One region of the Priestia sp. RMT2NF4 genome, then DNA from elsewhere that is predicted to be linked to it. Evidence: riboswitches for the same ligand, from Rfam matches in the RefSeq annotation. Region 1 holds a riboswitch; each other region holds the start of a gene.
What was found. A riboswitch is a leader RNA that binds a small molecule or an ion and turns the genes downstream of it on or off. The one in region 1 is predicted to bind cobalamin.

Region 1 (9,911 bases):
TTTGACCACATCTGAATAAGAAAAAGCTGATAAATATCATTTTCAACGAACGGATAAATATCTATATGAAAAACGTGTGTTAAAGGAAGAAGTGAAGTTAATGGAGAAAAAAACTCCTTATTCATAAAACGCCACAATAAAAAGAGGATGCATTTGCATCCTCTTTTTATTTAATCAATTTTCTTGAAGTGTTTCTGTTCGTATTATCATTTGTACGAAGGAAGGTAATGCCAAGACCGATTAATCCTCCTACAATAGCAGGAACTACCCAGCCGAGACCCACTCCATACATAGGTAGAATCGATGTAAACAGATCGTTTACTGCGGCAATTTTGAATCCAGCAGCATTTAAGCCATCAAATAAACTAACGATAAACGTGAACAGAAGGCTTACTTGGTAAACTTCAGAACGTCCTTTAAATAAAGGATGTAAGAATGTTAAAGCAATTAACACAATAGCTAACGGATAAATAGCTGTTAAGACTGGAACCGAAATAGCGATTAATTCCGTTAAGCCAAAGTTTGCTACAACGGCGCTGAATGCTGATAAAATGACAGCAATCAACTTATAAGAAACCCTTGGAAACAACTTATGGAAGAAAGATGAACAAGATGTTACAAGGCCTACACTTGTTGTTAAACAAGCAACGGTAATCATCAGACCTAAAAGAATTCCTCCGTAAGAGCCAAAGTAGTAATTTGATACTTCAGCCAAAACCGTACCTCCGTTATCAAGACGTCCAAGCTCTGATACGCTTGAAGCACCCATATAAGACAATGCACTATAAATAAGAGCCAAAATAACGGCAGCGATAGCCGTAGCTTTTGCACAAATTGTGATGATTTGTCGGTTGGTCTTTGCTCCTTTTTCTTTAATTGCATTAATAATAATAATTCCAAAAACAAATGATGCTAGTGTATCCATTGTTAAATAACCTTCTTGGAAGCCTTTAAAGAATGCGTGCGTTGTATAAGCTTCGCTTGGTGCTTCAAATTTTCCAATTGGGTTCACAACGGCTACAACTACCAATATTCCAATAAACGTTAATTTAATAGGTGTTAAAACTTTTCCTACTAAATCGACAATTTTCGCAGGATTTAGCGAAAAAAAGCACGTAATCGTAAAGAAAATTACCGTGAAAATGATAAGGGGAAGGTGACCTGAATTTTCTGATAAAAAAGGCTTAACGCCAATTTCAAACGAAACACTTCCCGTTCTTGGCATTGCAAAAAGCGGTCCAATTGCCAAGTATAAAATCGTAGTAAAGATAATACCGAAAGCTGGGTGTACACGACTAGCTAAAGACTGCAGATCCTCTTTTCCGGAAAAACCAAACGCGAGAACGCCTAGCAGAGGCAGACCTACACCCGTTACTAAAAATCCAGCATTTGCTGACCAAATATTGCTTCCAGCAGACTGACCTAACATTGCAGGGAAAATTAAATTACCTGCGCCGAAGAATAGGGCAAAAAGCATAAAGCCAATAACCACTATAAATGAAAAAGGAACTTTGTTTGACACATTAAAACCTCCAAAATTATAAATGCTTTTTATTATCGTGTTGAATAATTAAAATTTTCAGAATTTTATATTCGAATAATAAAAATAAACATGTATCGTATTATACTAACCTAAAATGTATATTTCAATATAAAATTTTATTTTTTTAATTTATTCGCTAAAATAGCAAAAATAGAAAAATACGCAGCGAAAAAATCTCGGTATACAACAATCATTTGATATGATAAAACAGAACTGTAAGTTTTAAAAATTTGCATGTGCGGCCTTACATTTTTTTAGTAAAGAGCTGTTTACATAAGGTGCTGTAAGGGTGTATATTTATACACGGTTCGTTGAACCGCATATGCTCAATGGATGAAAGTCAACTGTGCGAAAGGAGCAAGAAAGTGAAAAGGTTAGGTCTAGCAACTCAGATTCTAATTGGACTGATTTTAGGCGTAGCTGTAGGTGCTATCTTTTACGGAAGCGATACGGCCATTTCTATTTTACAGCCAATTGGAGACATATTTATTCATTTAATTAAGATGATTGTCGTACCGATCGTGATTTCAGCATTAATCGTAGCGGTCGCAGGAGTAGGCGATATCAAAAAATTAGGTAAGCTTGGCGGAAAAACAATTCTTTATTTTGAAATTGTTACAACCATTGCGATTGTAGTGGGGATTATTGCCGCGAACTTATTCCACCCTGGTGCAGGGGTTGATATGGGACATATTGAAAAAAGCGATATTTCTCAATATGAGGCAACGGCAAAAACGTCTGAAAGTACAGGGATTGCTCAGGAGCTTCTTCATATTGTTCCGACAAACGTCTTTCAGTCGGTAGCAGAAGGCGATCTTTTACCAATCATTTTATTTTCCGTACTGTTTGGTGTAGGCGTAGCTTCGATTGGACAGAGAGGAAAACCTGTTTTAGCTTTTTTTGAAGGCGTCTTGGATGCAATGTTTTGGGTAACTAATTTGGTGATGAAATTTGCTCCAGTAGGTGTATTTGCACTTATTGGTGTTAATATTATAAAGTTTGGTGTCGGATCACTTATTCCATTAGGGAAATTAGTGTTCGCCGTTTACTTCACCATGATTTTCTTTGTGCTTGTGGTTCTTGGAATTATTGCTAAAATGGCTGGAACAAGCATGTTTACGCTCATAAAAGTGTTAAAAGACGAGCTGCTTCTTGCTTTTACAACAGCAAGTTCAGAAGCCGTTTTACCATCTCTTATCAAAAAGATGGAAGACTTCGGTTGTTCTAAATCGGTTACATCGTTTGTTATTCCAACAGGCTACACGTTTAATTTAGATGGTTCAACCATTTATCAGGCGCTGGCATCGCTGTTTATTGCTCAAATGTACGGCATTGACCTTTCCATTATGGATCAAATTCAGCTCCTTCTTGTGCTAATGTTAACCTCAAAAGGGATGGCTGGTGTACCAGGGGCATCGTTTGTAGTTGTACTTGCTACGCTTGAATCTATGGGCTTCCCTCTTGAAGGCATGGCATTTATTGCAGGAATTGACCGCATTCTTGATATGATGCGTACCACAGTTAACGTAGTAGGAAATGCTTTAGCTGCAATTGTAATGTCCAAGTCTGAAGGCGAATTTGATAAGCAAAAATCATTAAATTACACAAATGAATTAAAGAAATCAAACATAGCTTAAAACAAAAAAGCCGGGCAGCTGCCTGGCTTTTTTGTTTGGAGCTGCCTGTTATCTTTTTTGAAACATATGGTAAAATAAAAGAAATGAGAGACAAAGGAAGTGTCATAATGACGGAAACTGTTCAGTTAATTAAAAAGCTTGTTTCGATTCCCAGTCCTTCTGGAAATACAGAAAAGGTGATTTCATTTGTCGAAGACTATGTAAAAGAGCTAAATATTCAAACGTATCGCAATCGAAAAGGAGGCTTAGTCGCTACTATTCCCGGTAAAGATACGGATCATCACCGCATGCTGACGGCTCATGTCGATACATTAGGTGCTATGGTAAAAGAAATCAAACCGAGTGGACGTCTGAAAATCGACTTGATTGGAGGGTTCCGCTACAATTCCATCGAAGGAGAATATTGTGAAATCGAAACGTCAGCAGGAGAAGTATTTACAGGGACCATCCTTATGCATCAAACATCTGTTCATGTGTATAAAGATGCAGGTAAAGCTGAGCGAAATCAAGATAATATAGAAATTCGATTGGATGAAAAAGTACATAGCGCAGAAGATGTTCGCAGTCTTGGAATTGAAGTCGGCGACTTTGTTTCGTTTGATCCTCGTGTAGAAATAACAAAAAGCGGTTTTATTAAATCTCGTCATCTCGATGATAAAGCAAGCGTAGCTTTATTGCTTCAGCTCGTGAAAACAATTCAAGAAGAGCAGATCGAACTGCCATACACTACGCACTTTCTTATTTCAAATAATGAAGAAATTGGATACGGAGGAAATTCGAACATTACGCCTCAAACGGTAGAATACTTAGCGGTTGATATGGGTGCCATGGGAGATGGACAATCTACTGATGAATACACCGTGTCTATTTGTGTAAAAGATTCAAGCGGCCCATATCATTACGGTTTGAGAAAGCATTTGGTGGAGCTAGCTAAGCAGCATGATATTCAGTACAAATTAGATATTTATCCGTTTTACGGATCAGATGCTTCTGCTGCTATTCGTGCCGGGCATGACATCGTACACGGCTTAATTGGTCCAGGAATTGATTCTTCTCATGCGTTTGAGAGAACGCATCAAGATTCATTGAACCATACGTACAAGCTTCTTTACCACTATGTGCAATCGAACATGGTTCTGCTTTAAGAAAGGAATATTTAATTAGTGTATTTTTATGCAAAACAAAGAGCAGGACGGGACAGTGATGTCTGTACTTTCCTTTCCTAAAAAAGAAGCCGGCTGTCCGGCTTCTTTTTTTAATAAATACTATATATTTTTTTACTGGTGAAGCAACAGTTGGTAAAAAAAGCACCTTTTTTAAAGAGGTATAATACGGCTTAAACCTTTTGTACATTTTGTTCATTTACAGAAGTTAAAATGTTTTTAAATTTTTAAAAGTTTCTTGTGACAAGTTTTGTAGAATGGGTTTTCAAAAGGATATGGTTTCGTCATAATGTGGATATAGCGATCACTACAATAATCGGAGGCGAATCTTTTCATGTGGGTACTGACGGTATATGCTGGAAAAGAAATGAAAATGTTTGAATTTGAAACTGAAACGCAGGCGAGAGAAGCTTTTGCAAAAACAAATGGCTGTAAAGTTCTTTCAGAAGTCGTGTATTATAATGATCCTCATTTAACATTAGTAGCTATATAATGAAAAAACAAGAGCTGACTTTATGCTCTTGTTTTTTTATAGCTTCTTGTATCTTACGAAAAGAATAGAGTTGAAATAAAAAAAAATGTACGCTATGATATGGTAGTTACTTCTATTATTCTGATAGTTTAAAAGGTTCATATATATCAAACAGCAACAGTAAAGATGCCAAGAAGGCTTAATAGGGAAACTGGTGAAAGACCAGTACTGCCCCCGCAACTGTAAGTGTGGACGAACGAGTATAACCACTGTGGAAAAATCACGGGAAGGTTCTCAAGTAGAATGATACACAAGTCAGGAGACCTGTCTTTATTGTGAAGTTTCTATTTCTCCGGGGAGCGGGAAGGGAAACGTTGGCTTAAAGTGGCATTCGTGTACACTTTTATTCTGACGTTTTACCCGCTCGCATATTAGCGAAGCGGGTTTTTCTCGTAGCACAAAACTACATATCGTGCAAAAAAGGTGCGCAATGTTCACATTGCGTTAAATGGGAAGTCTGGTGTGAAGCCAGCGCGGTACCCGCCACTGTGAAGAGGAGCTGATTGCATATGCCACTGTATTCGGGAAGGCGCAATCAGGTGATGAATCGAAGTCAGGAAACCAGCCTTTTTCTAATGCGAAGCTTACCCTACGGGATATAGGTGGAAGTGCAAAAACTTAGTTTGAATTTTTCTGCGCCTCTATCATTGATAGAGGCGTTTTTTTAGTAAAGGAGCGAATAAGTGTGACGACGTGGAACTTAAATGGAACAAAACATCACGTATTGATTTGTAATGGAAGCAGCTGTATGAGAAAAGGTGGAGAAGAAGCCACGCAAGCTATTCGAAATAAAGTGACTGAACTGAATCTAGATGAAGCGGTTCACACAACCCGTACGCGCTGTAACGGAAGATGCAAAGATGCTCCTGTAGCTATCGTGTACCCTTCAGGAGATTGGTACAAGCAGGTCACTGAAAACGTAGCTCATCGAATTGTTGAAGAACATTTAGCAGGAGGCTGCAGCATAAAGGAATCACTTATTTATGAATATGATCAAAACGGTTTTGTTTCTCCGGAAAAGAGTGACTCCATAGAAGGAATTGACAAAGTAAAAAGTAACGCATAAAGGAGGAGCTAGCATGAAAGGTAAACTGTTAGTTATTGGATTCGGCCCAGGAAGCTTTGAACATATTACACAGCGAGCAAGAGAAGCCATTCAAGAAAGTGATATGATCATTGGTTATAAAACCTATGTGGAATTAATTCAAGGACTATTAACGAATCAGCAAATTATTAGTACAGGAATGACCGAAGAAGTAAGCCGTGCACAAGAAGCCGTAAAGCAAGCTGAAGCGGGAAAAACCGTGGCGGTCATTTCAAGCGGAGATGCAGGAGTATACGGAATGGCCGGCCTTGTGTATGAAGTGTTGATTGAAAAAGGATGGAAAAAAGAAACGGGCGTAGAGCTGGAAGTGATTCCTGGCATTTCGGCTATTAATTCATGCGCATCCCTCCTTGGGGCGCCCGTGATGCATGATGCCTGTACGATTAGTTTAAGTGACCACCTTACGCCTTGGGAGTTAATCGAAAAACGAATCGAAGCAGCTGCACAAGCAGATTTTGTAGTAGCTTTTTATAATCCGAAAAGCGGAAGACGCACAAGACAAATTGTGGAAGCGCAAAGGATTTTATTAAAATACCGTTCCCCCGATACGCCTGTTGGTCTTGTGAAAAGCGCTTATCGTGACCGCGAAGAAGTGGTAATGACCAATTTAAAAGACATGTTAAATCATGAAATAGGCATGCTGACTACCGTTGTTGTCGGAAATTCATCTACGTTCTTTTACGATGACTTAATGATTACACCGCGCGGGTATCAGCGGAAATATACCCTCAACCAAACAGAGCAGCCGCTAAGACCGCATCAGCGACTTCGAAAAGAAGCAGAACCATGGGCTCTTGATCAAGAGGAGACTGTAAAGCAAACGGCTTCAGCTATTGAAGATGTTCAGAATACAAAAGAAGAAAAAGCGGCTTCACGAGCTCTGGCAGAAGAAGCGCTTCAAGCAATTTTAGGTGAAACTACTTCACCGGTCGTACACCAGCCAATTGAGTCTATTTTTGAAGTGGCAGTTAGTCCAGGGCTTGCAAATAAGAAGTTTACGCCCGTTCAAATGACAACACTAGCAGAAGTTGTTGGTGAAAAAGGTACGATGGAGTATACGCCTGACCATCAAATCAAACTGCAAATTCCAACGGCTCAGCCAGATGTGATTATTAAAAAGCTCCAATCAGCTTCCTTTTTACTATCTCCAGTCGGAGACGTGTTTACAATTAAAGCGTGTGATTTTTGTGATGGAGAAAAAAGCGACGCCATCCCGCATACGGAACAATTACAAAAGCGTCTCGGTGGAATGGACATGCCAAAAGAGCTGAAGCTTGGTATTAATGGATGCGGTATGGCCTGTTACGGTGCTGTTCAAGAAGATATCGGCATTGTCTACAGAAAAGGTGCGTTTGACTTATTTTTAGGGGCTAAAACGGTTGGACGAAACGCCCATTCAGGTCAAATTGTGGCGGAAGGCATAGCGCCCGATGACATTGTTGAAATAGTGGAGAACATTGTCCATGAATATAAAGAAAAAGGTCATCCAAATGAGCGGTTTCATAAATTCTTTAAGCGTGTGAAGAATGTTTATGGATTCGACTATCAAGATATAACACCAAAAATAAAAGTAGAACCAGCTCCGTGTGGAGATTAAAAATGGGAGGGCATTATATGAAATCAGTTTTATTTGTCGGTCATGGAAGTAGAGATCCTGAAGGGAACGATCAAATTCGCGAGTTTATCTCGACTATGAAGCATGATTGGGACCCATCTATTTTAGTAGAAACGTGTTTTCTAGAGTTTGAACGTCCGAATGTAAGTCAAGGCATTGATACATGTGTGGCAAAAGGAGCGACAGATGTAGTTGTAGTTCCAATTATGCTCTTGCCAGCTGGCCACTCAAAAATACATATTCCGGCGGCTATAGATGAAGCTAAGGAAAAATATCCACACGTAAACTTCGTGTACGGACGTCCCATTGGCGTTCATGAAGAAGCCCTTGAAATTTTAAAAACGAGATTACAAGAATCAGGAGAAAATTTAGAAACTCCAGCTGAAGACACGGCTGTTATTGTCTTAGGGCGAGGAGGAAGCGATCCTGATGCAAACAGTGATTTATATAAAATTACGCGCCTTCTTTGGGAAAAAACAAACTACAAAATCGTCGAAACTTCTTTTATGGGCGTGACCGCTCCATTGATTGATGAAGGAGTGGAACGATGTTTAAAACTGGGCGCTAAAAAAGTGGTTATTCTTCCGTATTTCTTATTTACAGGAGTACTAATTAAGCGTTTGGAAGAAATGGTGAAGCAGTATAAAATGCAGCATGAAAACATTGAGTTTAAGCTAGCCGGCTATTTCGGTTTTCATCCAAAACTGCAGACAATTTTAAAAGAACGTGCTGAAGAAGGATTAGAAGGCGAAGTGAAAATGAACTGCGATACATGTCAATATCGCCTCGGCATTATGGAGCATATTGATCACCATCATCATCACGATCATGATCATGATCACGGGCACCATCACCACGATCACCATCATGACCATCACCACCATGAAGATAAGGTCGGCGAGTTAAAATGATTTTATTGTTAGCGGGAACTAGCGATGCACGTGCATTAGCTGTTCAAGTGAAAAAAGAAGGTTACGACGTTACGGCGACGGTTGTAACCGACAATGCAGCAATCGAATTACAGCGAGCAGAAGTGAAAGTGAAAATTGGACGTCTCACACAAGAAGATATGATGACTTTTATAAACGAACATGGTGTAAAAGCTATTGTGGATGCAAGTCACCCCTTTGCCGAAGAAGCATCTAAAAACGCCATCGGTGCGGCTGCTGAAACATCGATTCCTTACATACGCTATGAGCGGGCTTCGCAGGCTTTTACCTACGACAATATGACGATGGTTTCTACGTATGAAGAAGCAGCTGAAGTAGCAGCTGAGAAAAAAGGAGTTATTATGCTGACAACAGGCAGCAAGACGCTGCAGGTTTTTACAGAAAAGCTCCTTCCTCTTTCAGATGTACGGCTTGTTGCTCGTATGCTTCCAAGGCTGGATAATATGGAAAAGTGTCAGCAGTTAGGATTGCCGCAAAAAAATATTATTGCTATTCAAGGTCCGTTTACAAAAGAGTTTGATCAAGCGCTTTATAAGCAATACGGAGTGACGGTCATGGTCACAAAAGAAAGCGGAAAAGTTGGATCTGTGGATGAAAAAGTGGAAGCAGCTAAAGAGTTAGGCTTAGATATCATTATGATTGGGCGACCGAAAATTGAGTATGGGACCGTGTATTCCACGTTTGAAGAAGTGGTTCATGCTTTAGTAAACCAAACTAGGAGTTGATTGAGATGGATTTTCGTACAGAATTTAAACCGTTAACTGTTCAGCCTCAGCAAATTGAAGGAAAAAGTTTTGAAATGATTACAGAAGAGCTTGGACCTCATCCGTTTACAGATGAACAGTACCCAATTGTTCAGCGGGTAATTCACGCGTCTGCAGACTTTGAGCTTGGACGCAGTATGCTGTTTCATCCAGATGCGATTCAAGCAGGAATTAAAGCCATTCGCAGCGGCAAGCAAGTGGTTGCAGATGTACAAATGGTGCAAGTAGGAACAAACAAGCAGCGAATTGAAAAACACGGCGGTGAAATCAAAGTTTATATTTCAGATCCGGACGTAATGGAAGAAGCAAAGCGCTTAAATACAACGCGTGCAATTATTTCTATGCGAAAAGCAATTAAAGAAGCAGACGGCGGGATTTTTGCAATTGGGAACGCACCGACAGCGTTACTTGAGTTAATTCGTTTGATTAAAGAAGGAGAAGCGAAGCCTGGGCTTGTTATTGGTCTGCCGGTAGGGTTTGTTTCAGCGGCTGAATCGAAAGAAGAACTTGCCAAACTTGACGTGCCGTTTATTACAAACATCGGGCGAAAAGGCGGCAGTACGGTAACGGTTGCTGCATTAAATGCAATTTCAATTCTTGCA
Region 2 (9,911 bases), 820 kb from region 1:
ACTGGCTGCTGACGGGCAGTAAAGCGCTTGGGATTGGAGATGCCTCGGGGATGTTTCCGATTGATGAACGCACAAAAAATTACAGTGAAGATATGATGAAGAAGTTTGATGAGCTTATTTCTTACAAAGGATATCCGTGGCAACTATCAGATATTCTGCCTGCAGTTCATACTTCAGGCGAGCAAGCAGGCACGTTAACAGCGATAGGAGCTAGCATTTTAGATCAATCGAAAAATTTGCAGCCGGGCATTCCGTTTTGTCCTCCAGAAGGAGATGCAGGAACGGGAATGGTGGCGACAAACAGCGTAAGAAAACGCACGGGAAATGTTTCAGTAGGAACGTCCGTTTTTGCGATGATTGTACTAGATAAAAAGCTTTCAAAAGTCTATCCGGAAATTGATTTGGTTACCACGCCAAACGGCAGTCCAGTTGCCATGGTTCATGCGAATAACTGCTCAAGCGACTTAAACGCTTGGCTCGGATTGTTTCGTGAATTTTCGGAGGCGATGGGGCAAAAAGTAGAGTCGGATAAATTGTTTGAAGTGATGTTAAATAAAGCGTTAGAAGCTGATCCTGATGGAGGGGGCTTGCTTAGCTACGGCTATTTCTCAGGTGAAAATATTACCGGAGTAGAAAGTGGACGTCCGCTATTTGTCCGGTCAGCAAAAAGCAATTTTAATCTAGCAAACTTTATGAGAACGCATCTTTTTACAGCTTTTGGCGCTTTAAAAATCGGAATGGATCTTTTAGTCAAAGAAGAAAATGTAAAGATTCACAGCATTTTAGCACACGGAGGATTATTTAAAACGCCGGTAGTGGGTCAAAAAATGATGGCAGCGGCAATTAATACCCCGGTTTCCGTCATGGACACAGCGGGAGAAGGCGGCGCGTGGGGCATGGCTATTCTTTCTTCTTATATGCTCAATAAAAGTGAGAATGAAAGTTTAGAAGATTTCTTGGATGATAAAGTTTTTAAAGAAGTGACCGCACAGCAAATCTACCCTGACGAACTCGATGTAAAAGGGTTTGAAGCATTTATTAAAAGATATAAAAAAGGGCTAGTAATTGAAAAAGCAGCTGCCGAGCATCACAGCGAAGAACGGGAGGAGTTACTGTGCTAGATAAATTAAAAGAAGAAGTATTTCAAGCAAACCTCGATTTGCCAAAACACGGACTGGTCAAGTACACGTGGGGAAATGTAAGTGCAGTTGATCGAGACAGCGGTTTGTTTGTGATTAAACCAAGCGGGGTGACGTATGAAAAAATGACGGCCAAAGATATGGTCGTCGTAGACCTAGATGGCCGAGTGGTAGAAGGTGAGCTTAATCCGTCCTCTGATACACTGACGCACGCAGTACTATATAAACACTATCCCGAAATTGGCGGTATTGCTCATACGCATTCAACGTGGGCGACCATTTGGGCTCAAGCAGGACTTGATGTGCAGGCAATGGGAACGACTCATGCTGATACCTTCTATGGTTCCGTACCGTGCGCGCGCTTTTTGACAGAAAAAGAAGTGAATGACGGATATGAAGTTGAAACGGGCAAGGTGATTATTGAAACGTTTGAAAAGCGCGGCTTAGATGTGCTAGCAGTTCCTGGAATTTTACTTCAAGGACACGGGCCGTTTACGTGGGGAAAAGACGCCAAAACGGCGGTAATGAACAGCGTTGTATTAGACGAAGTATCAAAAATGAATTTCTTTACCCAAAAATTAAACGGACTGGCTGAAGAGCTGCCTCAGCGCATATTAGACAAACATTATTTACGAAAACACGGACAAAACGCGTATTACGGGCAAGGGAATTAAAAGGCTTACATACAGAAAAGGGGATTTATCATGTTAAAAACGACTCAAAAAGAATTTTGGTTTATTGTTGGTTCACAGCACCTTTACGGAAAAGAAGCGCTAGCAGAAGTAAAAGCACACGCGCAAAGTATGACTGATGCTTTAAATGAAAGCGGTGTCTTACCTTATCCGCTTGTGCTGCAAGATTTAGCTGTGAACGCTGATACGATTACAAGCATGATGAAAGAAGTGAATTACCGAGATGAAGTTGCCGGGGTGATCACATGGATGCATACGTTCTCGCCTGCAAAAATGTGGATTCGCGGTACAAAATTACTGCAAAAACCGCTGCTTCATTTGGCAACACAATTTAACGAAAGCATTCCTTGGGAAACGATTGATATGGATTTTATGAACTTGAATCAGTCCGCTCACGGTGATCGTGAATACGGCTTTATCAACGCGCGTTTGAACAAGAAAAATAAAATCGTAGTAGGCTACTGGGAGCGCCCCGAAGTACAGCAGCAAATTGCACAGTGGATGGACGTAGCCGCTGCTTATAACGAAAGCTTCAACATTAAAGTCGCGCGTTTCGGCGACAATATGCGCAACGTGGGGGTAACAGAAGGAGATAAAATCGAAGCGCAAATTCAATTTGGCTGGACGGTTGACTACTTTGGAATCGGTGACCTTGTTCAATATGTCAATGCCGTTACGGAAGAAGAAATCAATGATTTGTTTGCTGAATATGCCGACGCATATGAGTTTGTCTACGGCGATTATTCTGCAGAAGACTGGGAATCTAGCGTAAAAGTACAGGCAAGCTATGAAATTGCGATTAAACGTTTTCTAGACGAAGGCGGCTACAGCGCTTTTACGACTAACTTTGAAGATTTGTACGGTATGAAACAGCTTCCTGGTCTAGCGGTACAGCGCTTGATGGCAAAGGGATACGGATTTGCTGGTGAAGGAGACTGGAAAACAGCCGCACTTGACCGTTTGCTTAAAGTAATGAGCCATAATCAGTCAACGGGCTTTATGGAAGACTACACGTATGAATTGGCTCCCGGACGTGAGTCAGTGCTTCAATCACACATGCTTGAAGTAGACCCAACGCTAGCGGTAAACAAGCCAAAACTAATCGTTTCTCCGCTAGGTATCGGCAACCGCGAAGACCCGGCCCGCTTAGTGTTTGACGGTAAACAAGGAGAAGGCGTAGTCGTTTCTATGGCTGACTTCGGCACGCATTACAAGCTGTTAATTAACGAAGTATCGGCATTTGAGCCGGAAGTTCCAGCTCCACATCTTCCGGTGGCGCGCGTGCTTTGGAACATTAAGCCGAACTTCCAAGACGGCGTTAAAGCGTGGATTGAAAACGGAGGAGGACATCATACAGTTCTTTCATTAAATTTAACTACGGATCAAATTGTGAGCTATGCAAAGCTTGTGAATTTAGAGTACGTCATTATTAAGTAAGCATCATTACTTCCAAGGGAGCGCTGCTTCCTTGGAAGTGAAAATATAGCGTCAGTAAAAGAACGCCGTTTTTAGAAATAAATGAAAGCGTTTTAAATAAGTGTGGCAGGAAGAAAAACTAAGACAATACAAAGGGGATATAATCATGAGTAAAGTATCAAGTAAGTTTATCTTCTTCTTCGGCTCATTTGCCGGTATTTTATTCGGTTATGATATTGGGATTATTGCTGGTGCAGAAGGTCATATCCGTGAAGCGTTTCATTTAAGTCCGCTCTGGCTGGGGATTGTGGTTTCATCGCTCATGGGCGGAGCCATTATCGGTTCTATTTTAAGCGGATTATTAGGTGATAAGTTTGGACGAAGAAAGTTAATTTTAATTTCCTCTATCATTTTTCTGTTAGGCTCCATCGGTTCAGCGATTGCACCAGAGGAAATTACGTTAACGATTGCGCGCGTCTTTTTAGGTACAGCAGTGGGAACGGCTTCTTCGTTAGTTCCTGCCTATATGTCAGAAATCGCACCTGCTCATATTCGCGGGAAGCTTTCAGGTTTAAATCAGCTAATGATTGTAATTGGATTATTATTAAGCTATATCGTAGCCTTTATTTTTGAGCCGGTTCCAAACAGCTGGCGATTAATGCTTGGAAGCGCCGGTATTTTTGCGATCGTTTTATGCATCGGGATGATCAAGCTTCCGGAGTCACCTCGCTACTTAATTAAAAACGGAATGGCAGATAAAGCGCGTGAAGTGCTGCGCACGCTTCGTTCCTCAGCAGCTGAAGTCGAAGCTGAAGTATCTGAAATTCAAAGCGTAGCTGTGCATGAACAATCAGGCATTAAACAGCTGTTTCAGAAAAAGTTTCGTTTAGCTTTAATTATCGGTGTCGGAATGGCAACTTTTCAGCAAATTCAAGGCTCCAACTCAATTGTTTATTATGCAACAAGCATTGCCCGTCAAGTTGGTTTAGCGCCGCAGGTAGCTGCTGGTTTTACGGTTATTGTTGGGGTAATCTTCGTTGTGACAACACTTATTTTTCTGCAGTTTGTTGATAAATTTAATCGCCGTACTATTCTTACGGTTGGCGGAGCGGGAATGGCTCTTTCCTTTTTTACCCCGGCTATTCTTGGAGCAGTAGGCGTTAATGAATCCGTCGTGAACTGGGTTACGTTAATTGCACTGTGCTGCTTTATCCTTTGCTATGCGTTTTCTTGGGCGCCGCTTACGTGGATCATTGTAGGAGAAATTTTCCCGCTTTCTGTACGCGGAATCGGTGCTGGAATTTCATCTGCCTTTAACTGGACAGGATCGCTGGCAGTAGGGCTTGTGTTTCCTATTTTAGCCGATCAGTTTAGCTTAGGCGTAATCTTTTCAACATTTGGGATCATTTGTGTTCTCGGATTATTCTTCATACGCTTTGTAGTTGTTGAAACAAAAGGACGTAGCCTAGAGCAAATTGAAACGGACATGGCAGCTCGCTCTGAAAGAAATTCTTTAAGTCCAGTTGAGCGTAATAAATACGTTTAATTGTCGTAAATGTTTTAAATGTAAGGTGCTGCGATAAAAGTATGTTAGCCGAAGTGAAAAACGAACCATTAATCAAACACTTTGATTAGTGGTTCGTTTTTTATGGTGAACGCAGGTTTCAGCTGTTTCATTTCTTCTAGCAGTTGATTGGAGAGCAAGGCGAAGACTCCTGGGGGAAAAGCGGAACAGATGAGACCCCGCAGGCGCACAAGCGACGAGGAGGCTCATCGACCGCCCCCGGAAAGCGAAGCCTTGCACGGAAATCAACTGCGGGGCAACAAGCGGTTCAGCTCATGTCGGCCTTTGTTCGTCTTTGGATTATGCTCCAGCTCTTATTAATAGATACTGAGATTCTAGCTTTTATGTTGTCCTATCCGTGCTTAACAAAATGAAAGAATAGATAGGCTATGGAAACTCATTTAAATGTGCGTTCTTCTTACAAGAAGATAGTGACCTTCATCAGCAAATTCTCATATAAATAAGTAAGCTTGTTTACTTTTAACTAAATTTATTTAGTAATAGGGGGATTAACTAGTTGATGAATTTGACGCTTCATGAACGTTCTGAAAAGTTATTAAAGCAAAGAATTAAACAATTAAATCCGAGAGATCCATTCAACTTTGTTTTTATGGGCGACAGCAGAGGTGACGGACCAAACGATAATTGTTACACGATGAGCGGTGAATTTGAGCTTGTGTTAAAAAAGGCGGTGGAATTGAATCCGCTGTTTATTATTCATGGGGGAGACACCGTGTATACAGGAGAAAAGAGGTATTTGGAGCACTTTGTTAAAGTTGTCGAAAAAATAGCACCAAACATTCCCGTGTTTGTATGCGTAGGGAATCATGATGAATTAAACCTTGAAGAAAGCAACCTCGAAAACTTCAGAGCCACTATCGGAAAAGTGCACTGGGTCATTGATATTCCTGTCTTTAACTTCCGGTGCATCGCATTAAATAATATCATCAGTCCCAAGAATAAAATATATGGATTTACAGATAGAGAGCTGAATTATTTAGAGCAGCAGCTAGAGGATGCTCCTCGTAATACCGTTGTAGCCATGCATGCGCAGCCAAATATTGGCCGGTGGTCAGACCTGGGAGGTTTTCCTGTAACGACTCCTCAAAGTCAAGAATTTTTTGATTTAATTCAAGAACATCGCGTGAAAAAAGTGTTAGTCAGCCACGTGCATGCGTATGACGAGCAGTTTATTAGAAAAAACAGAAACGGGTCGTTTACGCTTGGAAGAGGTACTGATTTTGTATTATCAGGAGGCGCGGGTGCTCCCCTTGATTTTGAACCGCCTTTAATTTTAAATAATTATAATTTTACGGAGTTTTTTGTTAGCCGGTACGACATTTTAGGACCTCTTCTTTGGAAGGATTTTGGACGACCTCGAAGAAGTTGTTTGTAAAAACAAGAAAGTAGAAAGCTAGGTTCAAAAAAAGAGGCTGGGAAAAAAGGGTTTTAGGCGAAATGAAAAATGAACCACTAATCAAGCATCTTGATTAGTGGTTCATTTTTTTATTAGGGTAAACGTAGATTTCATGTGTATAGGTCTTTCTAGCAGGTGATTGGAGGACAAGACGAAGACTCCTGCGGGAAAAGCGGAACAGGTGAGACCCCACAGGAGCTTATGCGACGAGGAGGCTCAGCGACCGCCCGCGGAAAGCGAAGTCTTGTACGGAAATCAACTGCGGTGTCACAAGCGATTCAGCTCATGAATCCCATTTGCCTTTAGATTGGATTCACTTCGTTATGTCTCAACCTCTTTTGGAAAACCGTACGAAACCTTGTAGCAGAAGGCTAAGCCAAGCGTTATAATAGATAGTGAATGATGATATATTCTCTATATTTGTCATATATTTGTATTACATATGTAATTGAAGAAAAACATTCACTTGATATACTGTTTAATGACTTAACTTTATCTTAACATTCACAGTGAAATGCCTGTTTATAGAAACTTAGAACATACACAGCAAATGGAGGAGCTATCATGGCAAACGAAAAGATGCAAGAAGGACTCAATCGTTTTATTAAGGAAGATTTAAATGACCTTTTAGGTAGACTGTTCCCCCTAATGGACCGAGAATGTGCGGAAGAAAAGAGAATGCTTATCGAAACGGCGGTAGAGTACATTTATTCTTCAGGGTATCATCAAGGAGCAAAAGACTTGATCGAAACACATCGAAAAGATGATTACAAATTATTAAGGCAAAAATTAGCGTCAACGCCTCCTGAAAACTAATTTTTTTGAAATTTCTTTTGACAACATAAATGTAAGGTGTTAAGATGACTCTACATTCAAAATATTATAAACAATTAAAACTCTTATTGAGAGAGGCGGAGGGACTGGCCCTGTGAAGCCCGGCAACCATTTAACAATCTTGTTAAAAAGGTGCTACATCCTGCAAAGCGTACAGCTTTGAAAAATAAGAGAGGATTTCATAGATACTATGCCTCTCTATTCATAATAGAGAGGCTTTTTATTTTATGTGAAGGTGTTTTGAATGAACAATTTCATAGAAATGCATCAGGTGCTGTGTAACGAATGTACGCAGCTTAAAAGGGAAGACCGGTGAAAAGCCGGCGCGGTCCCGCCACTGTAATGGGGAGCAACTTATTAACCACTGTTTCATGTTGAAATGGGAAGGGATAGGAAGCGATGAACCTAAGTCAGGAGACCTGCCTGTTGTATGCACTTAAGCTCTACGGGATATAGAGAGGAGTGAGGAATACGTGTTGAGAAAAACAGGCTATCTCAACTTTAGTTAAGTATGCGTATCATCTCTCTTTTCATTTCGAAAAGAGAGATTTTTTAGTTTAGCGATAAAAAAATATACAGGGAGTGGAAAAAATGAGCAGTGTAAAAAGTTCAAATGTAGGTTATCCAAGAATTGGTGAAAAACGAGAATGGAAAAAAGCGCTTGAGCAGTTTTGGGCAGGAAAGCTAGAGAAAGATATCTTTCTACAGGAAATTGAAGCTCTTCGTCTAGGACATCTAAAAAAACAGCGTGACGCAGGAATTGAATTAATTCCAGTCGGCGATTTTAGCTTATACGATCACGTGTTAGATACAGCCGCTATGTTTGGTTTGGTGCCAAAGCGCTTTGAATATAACGGAGGCCCGGTATCCCTTGAAACGTATTTTGACATCGCCCGAGGAACAAAAGGTGCGGTAGCTTCTACGATGACAAAATGGTTTAACACAAATTATCACTACATCGTACCCGAGCTTGACGAATATACGCCTGCCCTTGTAGAAAATCGTCCGCTTCAATTTTACAAAGAAGCAAAGCAAAAGCTGAATATCAAAGGCAAGCCCGTTATTTTAGGTCCAGTAACATTTGTGAAGCTGTCAAAAGGATATAAAAAAAGTGAGTTTAAGAAAGTAGTTGAACAGTTTGTTCCTCTTTATGCAACAATCTTAGCGGAGCTGGAGGCAGAAGGGGTCGAGTGGGTACAAATAGATGAGCCGATTTTAGCTACAACGCTATCAAAAGAAGAGGTGGCACTGTATAAAGAAGTCTATAAAGCTTTGAAAAAAGCGGCACCGAATGTAAAAGTCATTTTGCAGACGTATTTTGACAGCGTAGATTACTATAAAGAAGTAGTTGCTCTTCCTGTTCACGGAATTGGATTGGATTTTGTACATGACCGAGGCGAAAATCTCACGGCGCTTAATAAATATGGGTTTCCAACTGATAAAGTGCTGGCAGCAGGAGTGATTGACGGACGAAACATTTGGCGTGAAAACTTGGACGAACAGCTTTTAACAATCAGTGAAATTGAAGAAGCCGTATCAAAAGACCGTTTGATTCTGCAGCCTTCATCAAGTTTATTACATGTTCCTGTCACGGTGAAAAGCGAAAAAACCATTGAGCCAATTCTAAAAAACGCGCTGTCTTTTGCAGATGAAAAGCTAAAGGAAATCACGCTTTTAACAAAAGCGGTGCAGCAAGGAAAAGAAGCAATTGAAAAAGAAATAAGTGTAAGCAAACAGGCGATTCAAGCATTAAATGGATCATCTTTTCGAAATCACCAAGACGTGCAAAAAGAGCTGAAGCAGCTGCACAGCTATAAAGCAGAGCGCCAAGCGCCGTTTGACGTACGTCAACGCGTTCAGCAAGAAGCGTTTCAACTGCCGCTTCTTCCAACGACAACAATTGGAAGCTTTCCGCAAACAAAAGAAGTGCGAAAAGAGCGTCTGAAGTGGCGTAAAGGAGAGTTAAGCGATGAAGCATATGAAGCGTACATTAACGCTGAAATCAAAAAATGGATTGAAATTCAAGAAGACATCGGCTTAGATGTTCTTGTGCACGGAGAGTTTGAGCGTACCGACATGGTTGAATACTTCGGTGAAAAATTAGGAGGCTTTCAGTTTACGAAGTTTGGCTGGGTGCAATCATACGGTTCTCGCTGCGTCAAGCCGCCGCTTATTTACGGAGATGTCTCGTACGAGCAGGCGATGACGATCAAAGAAACGGTCTACGCACAGTCTCTAACCAATAAGCCTGTTAAAGGAATGCTGACGGGGCCGATTACGATTTTAAACTGGTCATTTGTGCGTGATGATATCCCGCGCTACGACGTGGCAAATCAAATTGCGCTTGCTCTTAGAAAAGAAGTGGAAGCACTTGAAAGTCAGGGCATCTCAATGATTCAAGTAGATGAACCGGCGCTGCGTGAAGGACTGCCGTTAAAACGAGAAAACTGGGAAAGCTACTTGAACGCCGCGGTGTACGCGTTCAAATTAGCCACGGTATCGGTGCAAAACGAGACGCAAATTCACACGCATATGTGCTATTCGGAATTCGAAGAGATTATTGATGCGATCAAAGCGCTTGATGCCGACGTGATTTCCATTGAAACGTCCAAAAGCCACGGTGAATTAATTTATGCGTTTGAAAAACATACGTATAACCAGGGAATTGGACTTGGCGTATATGATATCCACAGCCCGCGCGTACCGAAGCTTGAAGAGCTGACACGAAACATTGACCGCGCTCTAAAAGTGCTTGATCCTGCATTGTTTTGGATTAATCCCGACTGCGGTCTTAAAACAAGAGGAATCAGCGAGACGGTGGAAGCTTTAAAAGTGATGGTTGAGTCTGC
Region 3 (9,911 bases), 620 kb from region 1:
CCAAATGCTTCAAGGTCAGTTGAACGCTCATTTCAAGCGGAAGCTATAAAGTATACATACGGTGACTTTTCCGTCTCCGTTTTTATTTCTTTACAGCAGACAAAAAAGCGCATATCTAAAGATATCCGCTTTTTTGTCCGTTAAGCTGAACGCCCTTTAAAGAATTTCGGCTGATGAGAACTCATGAACTTAGTTTTAGATAAAATGAACATCACCGATCCGCCCCAAATGAACAAAAAGGCAATCATTTCCACACTAGAAAACGGTTCGTGATACACGAATACCCCTAATAAAAGCGTCATGGTAGGAGCAATGTACTGCAAAAAACCGACCATCGATAGCGGAATAAGCGGGGCTCCTTTAGCGAAATACAATAGTGGCATAGCTGTAGCAACACCGCCTCCAATTAAAAGAGCGCTCACATCAAGCGACTGAAGGGAAAAACTTGAAGATCCTTTCACTAAAAGAAAAATAAAATAAATAACTGCAATAGGTGCAACCATCATCGTTTCAATCGTTAATCCTACTTTTGCTTCTAACTGAATAGTCTTTTTTACAAGACCGTACAAACCAAAGCTAAACGCTAAGCTTAATGATACCCATGGGATATGTCCGTATGTAACTGTCATAACGATAACACCTATAGCAGCCAATCCAACAGAAGCACCTTGCCAAAAATTAAGCTTCTCTTTTAAAACGACTATGCCAAGCAAAATACTAACGAGCGGATTGATGTAGTAACCTAAACTTGTTTCAATAATATGATTATGGTTAACCGCCCAAATGTAAACGAACCAGTTGATGCTGATTAGCACTGAAGCCACAAATAAAATGACCGCTTGTTTCGTATTACGAAATAATAAACCAAGCGTCTTCTTTAAAGAACTCATTTGCTTTGTCACAAGCAAAAGTAAAAGCATAAAAACAAATGACCATATAACGCGGTGAGCAAGTATTTCATTCGCATTCACCTCGCCAAGAAGCTTCCAGTAAAGCGGAAAAAGCCCCCACATAACGTAAGCGCTGGCTGTATAAACAATACCTGCTCGTTTAGAATCTTGATTCATTTCTCAACCTCTTTTCTTTATCTCTCTGTCTCTTATCATTATAGATGCATTTACCTCTTTTTTATAGCTTTATTTTGCCTATCGAAATAGCTCAAAAAAAAAAAAAAAAAACGATCGCTTTTAGCTCGACCGTTTTTTATACATTATTTTTTAGGTTGTTTAAATACTTTGGCACTGCGAATATACTCTACGTCTTGTACGTTTTCTCGCGCGTTAGCGATTCGAGCCGCAGCAAAGAAATAATCGGATAAACGATTTAAATACTGAAGCACCGCCACATTAATTTTATGCTCACGCTGCACGCCAACAACAAGCCGTTCTGCGCGGCGTGTAATCGTCCGACAAATATGAAGCGTTGTCGCTGCAGGTGTGCCTCCAGGTAAAATAAAACGCTCAATGGCCGGCGCTTCTGACATATAGACATCAATGCGCTTTTCAAGTACTGCTATCATGTCATTCGTTACTTTGTACGGATGATCATCTTTTGCAAATGCTAAATCACTTCCACAGTCAAAAAGCTCATGCTGAATCGTAATTAGCTCTTCTTTTACATCTTTTAATGTTGCTTCATCCAGCTGATAAATCGCTTGACCTACAAAGCCATTTAGCTCATCAATCGTCCCGTATGCTTCCACTCGAATATCATCTTTATTTACTCTTCCTCCAATTAAGCTTGTCTGCCCTTTGTCCCCTGTTTTTGTGTAAATGTTCATTGTATTTCCTCCTTCAATCGATTAGCAATTCCGTACCAAATGTGATCTACTTTCTGGGCATGTGCCGCCAAATGCTGATACGCATACCCGCATTCATCTCTCCACTGCCGCTCTATTGGATCTAAAGGAACAATGCCTTTGCCGACTTCAGTTCCAATCACTATTAACTGTTCCCATACACCGCTGTCTCTCCACTTCTGTATGACCTTTTTAACAACAAGATGCGGAGCCTCCAGCTCGCTATGTATTAATTCCTTAACATAGTGCTCAAATCCTTCTAGCACAATGTAACTTTCTTCAAACTCAATGGCCGGTAAAACGGGGTCTTCATACAAACAATGCCATTTTATCGACTCACTGGCATACTGCTGCTTCACCCATTTTCTTTTGCCGGTAAATGCACCGCCGAATACGAAATGCATGCTCTTCTCTCCTTTGCCTGTTTGTATGTGCACGTTACTGAAAAACCTTCTCCATAAGAAAAAGAAACATCCCAAAGCGACGCTGTCTGTTTAAAATGGGACGCAAGTAAACGCAGTGGTCCGCCGTGTGAAACAATAGCAATGTGACGCAATTGCTGACTAGCCGCCAAATCGACCGCTTCTTCCCAAGCTTCCCAAACTCGGTTTGAAAACCCTGAGAAGCTTTCACCATTCGGAGGCGTATGTTCTGCCCAGTGATCGATCCAATTTCTATATGCCCGTATGTTTTTTAAATCTTCATACGTCTTCTCTTCCCAATCTCCAAAATGCAGCTCACGCCAACTTTCCCTTTTAATCACCTGAGATTTAGGAAAAACAATTGAACTTGTTTCTAGCGCTCTTTTTAAGTCACTGGAAATAACGAGCTCCGGCTCTAGAGAAAGCTCTTTTAATTCATTTTTCCCTTCTATACTTAAAGGCGGATCACTCCACCCTATATATTTTTTTTGTTGATTTTCAAGCGTCATGCCATGGCGAATACATGTGATAACCAAAGAATTATCCATAAAAACGTTTCTCCTCCTTCAATGGTTGCACCTATAACATCTCCTGTTACGCCACCAAACTGCGAACGATAAAACCGTATCCAGAGCCATAAAAAACCGGCAAAGAAAAAGATAATGAATTTATTGTCTATAAAAACAATGAAAATAGCAACTAAGAATAGGCTCATGACGATAAATGCATAAATAGACCATTTGGTGACTCCTTTTTGAAAATAAGCAGCAAGCCCCGTATCTTTAGCGGGCTTATCTCTCATAACTAAGAAAGCGGCTCCGATTCTTGGAAGTGTAAAGACGGTTATACATACCCAAACCGATAAAGAAGAAAGAGACGTTAATTCATAGATTGCACTAAAGCGCAGCAGAAGCAGAACAATAAGAGAAAGAATAGCAAAAGACCCAACGTGCGGATCGCTTAAAATCTGCAGTTTCTTTTCCTTTGACTGATGGGAAAAATACGCATCACTTACATCCATCCACCCGTCTACATGAAGACCACCCGTTAAAACAAGCGGCAAAAGCAAAACTAAAATACTGCTAACAATAGCAGTGATAGGTGAATAGTGAAGCAGCTGTAAAAAGCTATAAAACATTAAACCTAGTAATATGCCAATCCAAGGCAGGACAAAAAGTGAGCGTGCCGTTCTTTTTTCAGTCCATTGAACGGTTTTAGCCAGTGGTAAGATCGTAAAAAACTGAAGAGAGATTCGTAGTATGGCTATCCATTCTTTCATTTGCTTACACATTCCTTTCCTTTTTTAAAACGGGAAAGTCCCGCTTCTACACAAATAGCCACATCTGCTTTTTCTACAATATACTGATGTAATTTCCCTAACATATGCATATAGCTATATGTCGGCTCCTCTAACACGCCCGCTTCAAACAGTTCATTAGATACTAGCACGACCGTCTGAGACTGCGCAAACAGCTTATCGAGCGCTTCTATCATCTGACGAAAAACCTCTTGTTTACCTTCTTTTGTTTGCCACCTTTTTTCGGTTAAAAAAAGCTCATTGGCAAGCCAGTTTGTGACACAGTCCAAGAGTATAGTATCATCACTTCGAAGGTTTGGAAGAATTTGTTGTAAATCTACAGACTGCTCGATCGTTACCCAAGGCGTGTTCGCCGCTTGACGTTCTGCTTGATGAAGCTGGATACGTTTTTGCATTTCACTATCTGTTTGCCGGCTTGTGGCAATATAAACAGCGCGCTTTGTACAAAAAGTTTGAACCATGTTCTCCGCTGCATGTGATTTGCCGCTTCGAACCCCTCCGCTAATAAAGATGATCATATTTCATCGAGTCCTTGTTTGATTACGTTAAGTAAATAGTCATTTTCTTCTTTCGTTTTCACAGCCAAACGGATATAGCGTCCATTTAAAAATGGGAAGTTTTCAGTATGCCGAGCTACCACACCGCGGCTTGCTAAATAGATAAGCCAATCGCGCGTTTTAATAGAAGACGGAACGCTGCAAAGATAATAGTTTGTTTGAGACGGAGAAACCAAAAGCCCCCATTCTTCTAGTTGACTCAAGATCCGTTTTCGTTCTTGTTTAATATAATATACGGTTTTTTTCACAAAATCTTTTTCATCTACACATATCATCCCTACTTGCTGCGACAATCCATTTACACTCCAAGGAGGTTGTTTTTTAGACATCTTGCTAATGATTTTTTCATTTGCCAAAATATAGCCAAGGCGAAGCCCCGCAATATTAAACATCTTTGTCATCGAACGCACAACAATGAGATGTTCATAGTTTAGAATAAGAGAATCAAATGAAGGCTGATGTTCGACAAAATCAATAAATGCTTCATCAATTATTAAGTATGTACCATGATGAGCAGCAGCTTTTACTACTTTCATCCATTCCTCGTGACTATACATAACGCCCGTTGGATTATTTGGGTGACAAATCCATAGTACTTTTATATCCGGAAGAATACTCATAATCAACTCTATATCCCAGCTCCAGCCATTTTCTTCAGCTAAAGGAACGTATGTCACTTCACATCCATACGCTTTACTTGCCTGTTCGTATTCGACAAACGTCGGCTGTACAATCCCCGCTTTCTCTCCTGAAAATAAAGAAGCAATAAGGAAAAACGCTTCAGCGGCCCCATTTGTGGGCAGCACTTGGGCAGCGGAAACATGATGATGAGCTGCAAGTTTATTTTTTAGTTCTGTTACTTCAGGATCAGGGTAACTAAACGCAGCTTCCTTGAATTCGTTCCACTTTTCGTGAAGAACAAGGGGAGCCCCTAAAGGATTTGTGTTTACGCTAAAGTCTTTTAGATGCGACAAATTCTCGGCCCCTATTGCTTTTAAAAAGACATTGGGGTTAGCTCCATGTGTAGGTAATAGCACTAATAACTCCTCCTAACAAAAGATAGAATAACCACGTAGCATAGACCGTCCTTTTCATAATGAAAACAGCTTGTTCAATATGACCGGCTTGCAGGGGAATGAGTGGTTCGCCCATTTTTGCACGATTAGATTCTATGCCTTTATATGTATTAAGCCCGCCGAGTTGAATACCTAAAAGGGCAGCCACTGCACTTTCCCCGTATCCGCTATTTGGACTTGGATGCTTCTTAGCATCGCGCTTAATCAAACTCGTTACATGCCAAAGAGAATATTGGCTTTTTGCTACATTAACAGCGGTCATTACCACTGCAGTTAACCGACTTGGAATATAGTTTAATACGTCATCGGTTTTTGCACTAAAATAGCCGAACAGAAAGTAGCGGTCATTTTTATACCCAACCATTGAATCGCATGTGTTAATAGCTCGGTAAAAAAAGGCTAGGGCTCCTCCTCCTATAAATGCATAAAAAAGCGGAGCTGTAATACCATCACTTGTATTTTCAGCCACGGTCTCTACCGTCGCTCTGGCAATTTCTCCTTCTGATAAACGATCCGTATCTCGTCCCACAATCATGCTTACTTCATATCTAGCTTTCTCCATATCTCCTAGCTGAAGCGGCTTTTGCACCTTATAAGCAGCTTCGCTTAAGGAACGAGTGGATATAGTAGTCGCAATCATTACGCCCTCTACTAAAACACCTAGTATAAAATGAACTCCGTACAAAGCATGAAGGAATAAAAAAGGAATAACTCCTGCGAGCACCACCATACTTATCACAAGAAGCAATCCTTTGAATCGTTTTCCTGCGCCTTTATTTAATCTGGAATCCATCCAATAAATCCACTTGCCAAACCAGCGAACGGGATGCGGCCAATTTTCTGGGTCACCTATGATTCGGTCAATGAGTAGAGCAATCGTCATGGCTGTCAGGTGTGCAATCATCGCTTGTGCAATACTCATTTCTTCACCTCTTTTCCTTAAGTGCCTGCTCTAAGCTTATTTTTACCAGCTTGGCTACCGCTTGACCTAAAGCGGTCATAGAGCCTGCATATTCATATAATGGTCCTTGCTGAGACGCTGCAACTGAGATACTGTCCGTAGATGTTCCCGTAGCAATCGTCTTTGTAGCTGGATCTATGACACCCAGCTGTGACAGCGTTTTTGTTTTGGCTTCTGTAGCGGCAATAAAAAGCTGTAAAAACGCCGCATCCGTAAGCCTGCCTTCCACGAAAAAAAACATATTAATTGTACCGGGAGAGGAATAGAAAGGGACAGCTTCGTCAGCTGTAATATCCACTGCGTTTCCTACTCCAGCCGTTATCACGGAAGCTACTCTTACTCCGTAGCCTTCATAACAGTAAACCGCTCTTTCTTTTAACCAAACCGCTGTCATCAACCCTACGATTTGCTCATGGCGCACATTTTCTTTCATCAAATATTGCTCATACTCTAAAGAAGGAGTATCTGAATAATAGTCTTTATGAACAAATCGATTGTAAAAGGTGTCCGTTTCCATGATGCCTGTTCCTAAAACGCCTGAGCTGTATGTTTTATAAGAAGTCTCGGTTTTCATGATTAAAAGCTCAGGCCGTTCTTCAATTTTAAGATGTGAAAAGGGACCAATCCCCTTTTCAATTCGAACTGGAATATGGTCCCTCTTTTTATTTATTGTACACCTCAGGGTATACTGCTTTTGCTAAGTCCTCTAAGCCATCTACAATACGAGGTCCTAAGCGGTTGATTTTGTTTTGATCAACCTTTTCGATGTTCCCCTCTTTTACAGCAGTCATGCTGCTCCAAGCGGGACGCTTCATAATCTCATTTTTGTCTGCATCATACGTTGCGATAATAACGTCAGGGTTTAACTTAACAACTTGCTCTTCAGAAAACTTAACCCAACCCTTTTCACTAGCCGCTACGTTATCAGCACCGATCATAGTAAGCATTTCGTTCATGAACGTACCTTTTCCTGTTGTATAAATCTCAGGAGCTCCCGATACCTCTATCCATACTTTTTTACGATTTTCTTTTGAAATCGTTTTTGCTTTTTTCTCAATTGAAGCTACTTTTTCTTTCATGTCTTTAATTGTTTGATTAGCTTCTTTTGTTTTACCCGTTAATTTACCAATTTGCGTAATAGAATCATAAACCGTATCAAACGTTGTTGAATCTTTTACAACAAATACCGGAATACCCGCACTTTCAATTTGTTTAAATACTTCATCTGAAACGCCCATACTTGAAGCGTGTGCCAGCACTAAATCAGGATTTAAAGCAATAACTTTTTCTGCATTAACGTTCATATCTCCCACCTGCGCTTTTTTCTTTACGCTTTTAGGATAATCATCGTTGCTTGTGACACCGACTAATTCTTTTTCAAGGCCAAGGGCATATACAATCTCCGTATTACTTGGCATTAATGAAACAATTTTCTTAGGCTGTGTTTTCAACGTAATTTCTTTATCACGCGCGTCTTTTACCTTCACTGGAAACGCAGCTTGTGACGTTTGTTCTGTATCTTGCTTCGTTTTTTTATCACTGTTGCTTTGGCTGCCTGCACCGCATGCAGCAAGTACGATGACTAACAGCGCAATAATGGAATACGAAAGCCATTTTTTCATCTAAATACTCCCCCTATATATTGTTCATTGTGAATACGAAACCTCCACGTTAAAGAAAAAGCAAATGATCATGCAAAAAGCAGCGCTATCCCGTTTTTTCCGCTTTGACTATGTATACTGCTCGGCAGCAGCTTCAAAATAAAAAAGCTTTACTTTCAATTGAAAGCAAAGCAGGTAACGTCAAGATAAGCAGGAAAAGAATCCGTTCACTATACTTGATATGTATGTTCATTACCCTGCTTCACCCTTCCTCGAAGGTTTCACAGCTAACAATAAGGCAGGTCTCCTGACTTACGCACAAAGCGCTTACAGTGGCGGGACCGCGCTGGTTTTTCACCAGACTTCCCTTTTCACTCAATCTTTAAATTGAGACCTTATTGCTTTACGATTATTCACTTGTCCTAGTATACCCCACTCATCGAAAAATGGAAATAGCCATTCTCACAAAAAAAGCTGCGAGAATGCTCTCGCAGCTTAGGGAATTAAAGAGTTGCTAAAAATTCACGGACCGCTTCAGGCGTTTTAGCATTTGCACTGTGCAGGTGCGCAATTTTTTCACCGTTTTTATATACAAGAAGAGAAGGAATACCCATTACATTGTTTTCAGCAGAAAGTTCTTCAAACTCATCCTTGTCAATTTTAAACCATGCTTTATCTGTATTTTCGTCAACGATTTCATCAATAAACATATCCAAACGTTTGCAATCAGGACACCACGTTGTCGTAAAAATCCCAACGCTTAGTGTTTCATTCTTAATTTGTTCGCGAAATTGTTTTTCTTCCGTAAATTGTTTCATTGTGTTACCTCCAGCGTCTATTCGTTCCTTCCTACAATTCTATAGTAAGAAGTCTGACTTCATTATAAACGATTTTTTTATCGTTGTGCTAATGTTTCAGCTTATTTAGACCATAACGGTTTTAGACGTAAAAAAATGCTAGCTTAAAAAAGCTAACATTTCGAAATTGTAGAATGTTGTGTCTATTATCAGCTGAACCACTTAGGCGGCATGTTTCGGTTCCAATAAATTTTCCCTAAATCATAATGCTTTTGAAAATTATCTGCGGCCGCATGATAGTGAAAATTAAACCAGTATCCATCTTTTGGAGGATTTTCACGCCGTACATGAAACCGTATTAAGTCCTGACCGGTTTCCCGGTCATATACATGGAAAATCTTTTCACCGTAGCCAGCAGCAGGGTGCTCGCTTATCTCGAGATTCTGAATTGACTGTTCACGTTCAGTGCCAATGTCGGTCAGCACTTCTTCAATTTTAGGTAACACTGCTTGACGAAATTCATCTTCAATGACAGGACCAATTTTTGTTCCGAATTTTTCCACTGACTGTTTTTCAGCTGATTCCATTGCATACGTAACAAATGATGAAACGTCTTCATATTTTGGTTCTTCATATGGCAAATGAATATCTTCTATAACAGCTGTGACAGGAGTTGTTTCTCTTACATACCCTGCTTTATGTTGCTTGTCCGCTTTTGCATCATCAACGTATAAATATTCTGGTGGAGTGACAAGCCCAAATGTAAATACTGTAATAAATACAATTAGCATTCTTTTTATCCATCTAGGCATTCGTATCTTTCCTTTCTCATCTTTTCCCATATGGTCTTTTCATATTGTAAAATTCATTATCATAACTCACTAGGTATTGTAACATACTTATTAATTTTTTACCTATATTTGCTTATTCATTTATGCTGTCTACGGGCATTTGACGACTTTTCAGTTACCACCTTCCTTCTTCTGTTTGAGGTTGTCACACCGAGCGGAAACCTATACAAGATATTCCTTTTTTGCTGGATGCTTAAACACAAAAGTATTTTTATGTTCAAAAATATATCATACTTTTATGAACTTTAGATGAAATTCATAAAAAAACTTCCAAAACTTTTTAATTCCTAAAAGGTTTTGGAAGTCTTTTCAATGAGCGTAATTAATTTTACTTTTTTGGTTATTTTTGTATATCAATTGTCCCGTAATGAAATTTTGATGTTTTTCGTTTTTGCACAGTAAATCCATGCTCTTTAAAACGACTGCTTTTCCAATGATCTTTTAGCACGACCTTTTGTTTGGCTACTCTTTTTGCTTCTTGTATAGCCATTGGCGTCAGCGTGGTATACAGTGCTATTGCTTTAATACCG

Region 2: linked by a shared signal. The riboswitch ahead of metE (5-methyltetrahydropteroyltriglutamate--homocysteine S-methyltransferase) and the one ahead of ACMX9J_RS03960 ((2Fe-2S) ferredoxin domain-containing protein) in region 1 are both predicted to bind cobalamin.
Region 3: linked by a shared signal. The riboswitch ahead of ACMX9J_RS00775 (ABC transporter substrate-binding protein) and the one ahead of ACMX9J_RS03960 ((2Fe-2S) ferredoxin domain-containing protein) in region 1 are both predicted to bind cobalamin.

Annotation. Positions count from the first base shown of each region.
Region 1 covers NZ_JBLQZO010000001.1:777,968-787,878, reverse strand. The annotation lists gene ACMX9J_RS03985 (hypothetical protein) at 1-19, shown strand, start outside; gene brnQ (branched-chain amino acid transport system II carrier protein) at 167-1,522, opposite strand; gene ACMX9J_RS03975 (cation:dicarboxylate symporter family transporter) at 1,909-3,180, shown strand; gene ACMX9J_RS03970 (M42 family metallopeptidase) at 3,288-4,325, shown strand; gene ACMX9J_RS03965 (hypothetical protein) at 4,678-4,836, shown strand; cobalamin riboswitch at 4,983-5,162, shown strand; cobalamin riboswitch at 5,280-5,460, shown strand; gene ACMX9J_RS03960 ((2Fe-2S) ferredoxin domain-containing protein) at 5,561-5,941, shown strand; gene cobJ (precorrin-3B C(17)-methyltransferase) at 5,955-7,577, shown strand; gene ACMX9J_RS03950 (sirohydrochlorin chelatase) at 7,595-8,506, shown strand; gene cobK (precorrin-6A reductase) at 8,503-9,270, shown strand; gene ACMX9J_RS03940 (precorrin-8X methylmutase) at 9,276-9,911, shown strand, end outside.
Region 2 covers NZ_JBLQZO010000001.1:1,596,912-1,606,822, reverse strand. The annotation lists gene ACMX9J_RS08655 (xylulokinase) at 1-1,121, shown strand, start outside; gene ACMX9J_RS08650 (L-ribulose-5-phosphate 4-epimerase) at 1,115-1,813, shown strand; gene araA (L-arabinose isomerase) at 1,844-3,268, shown strand; gene ACMX9J_RS08640 (sugar porter family MFS transporter) at 3,414-4,793, shown strand; gene ACMX9J_RS08635 (hypothetical protein) at 4,937-5,185, shown strand; gene ACMX9J_RS08630 (metallophosphoesterase family protein) at 5,332-6,207, shown strand; gene ACMX9J_RS08625 (hypothetical protein) at 6,364-6,534, shown strand; gene ACMX9J_RS08620 (hypothetical protein) at 6,793-7,044, shown strand; SAM riboswitch class I at 7,125-7,235, shown strand; cobalamin riboswitch at 7,315-7,504, shown strand; gene metE (5-methyltetrahydropteroyltriglutamate--homocysteine S-methyltransferase) at 7,654-9,911, shown strand, end outside.
Region 3 covers NZ_JBLQZO010000001.1:162,061-171,971, reverse strand. The annotation lists gene ACMX9J_RS00825 (MerR family transcriptional regulator) at 1-49, shown strand, start outside; gene rarD (EamA family transporter RarD) at 141-1,067, opposite strand; gene ACMX9J_RS00815 (cob(I)yrinic acid a,c-diamide adenosyltransferase) at 1,211-1,780, opposite strand; gene ACMX9J_RS00810 (bifunctional adenosylcobinamide kinase/adenosylcobinamide-phosphate guanylyltransferase) at 1,777-2,202, opposite strand; gene ACMX9J_RS00805 (histidine phosphatase family protein) at 2,154-2,768, opposite strand; gene cobS (adenosylcobinamide-GDP ribazoletransferase) at 2,726-3,499, opposite strand; gene ACMX9J_RS00795 (bifunctional adenosylcobinamide kinase/adenosylcobinamide-phosphate guanylyltransferase) at 3,496-4,056, opposite strand; gene cobD (threonine-phosphate decarboxylase CobD) at 4,053-5,132, opposite strand; gene cbiB (adenosylcobinamide-phosphate synthase CbiB) at 5,107-6,093, opposite strand; gene ACMX9J_RS00780 (adenosylcobinamide amidohydrolase) at 6,098-6,706, opposite strand; gene ACMX9J_RS00775 (ABC transporter substrate-binding protein) at 6,795-7,754, opposite strand; cobalamin riboswitch at 8,013-8,146, opposite strand; gene ACMX9J_RS00770 (thioredoxin family protein) at 8,237-8,551, opposite strand; gene ACMX9J_RS00765 (YpjP family protein) at 8,740-9,342, opposite strand; gene ACMX9J_RS00760 (class I SAM-dependent methyltransferase) at 9,722-9,911, opposite strand, start outside.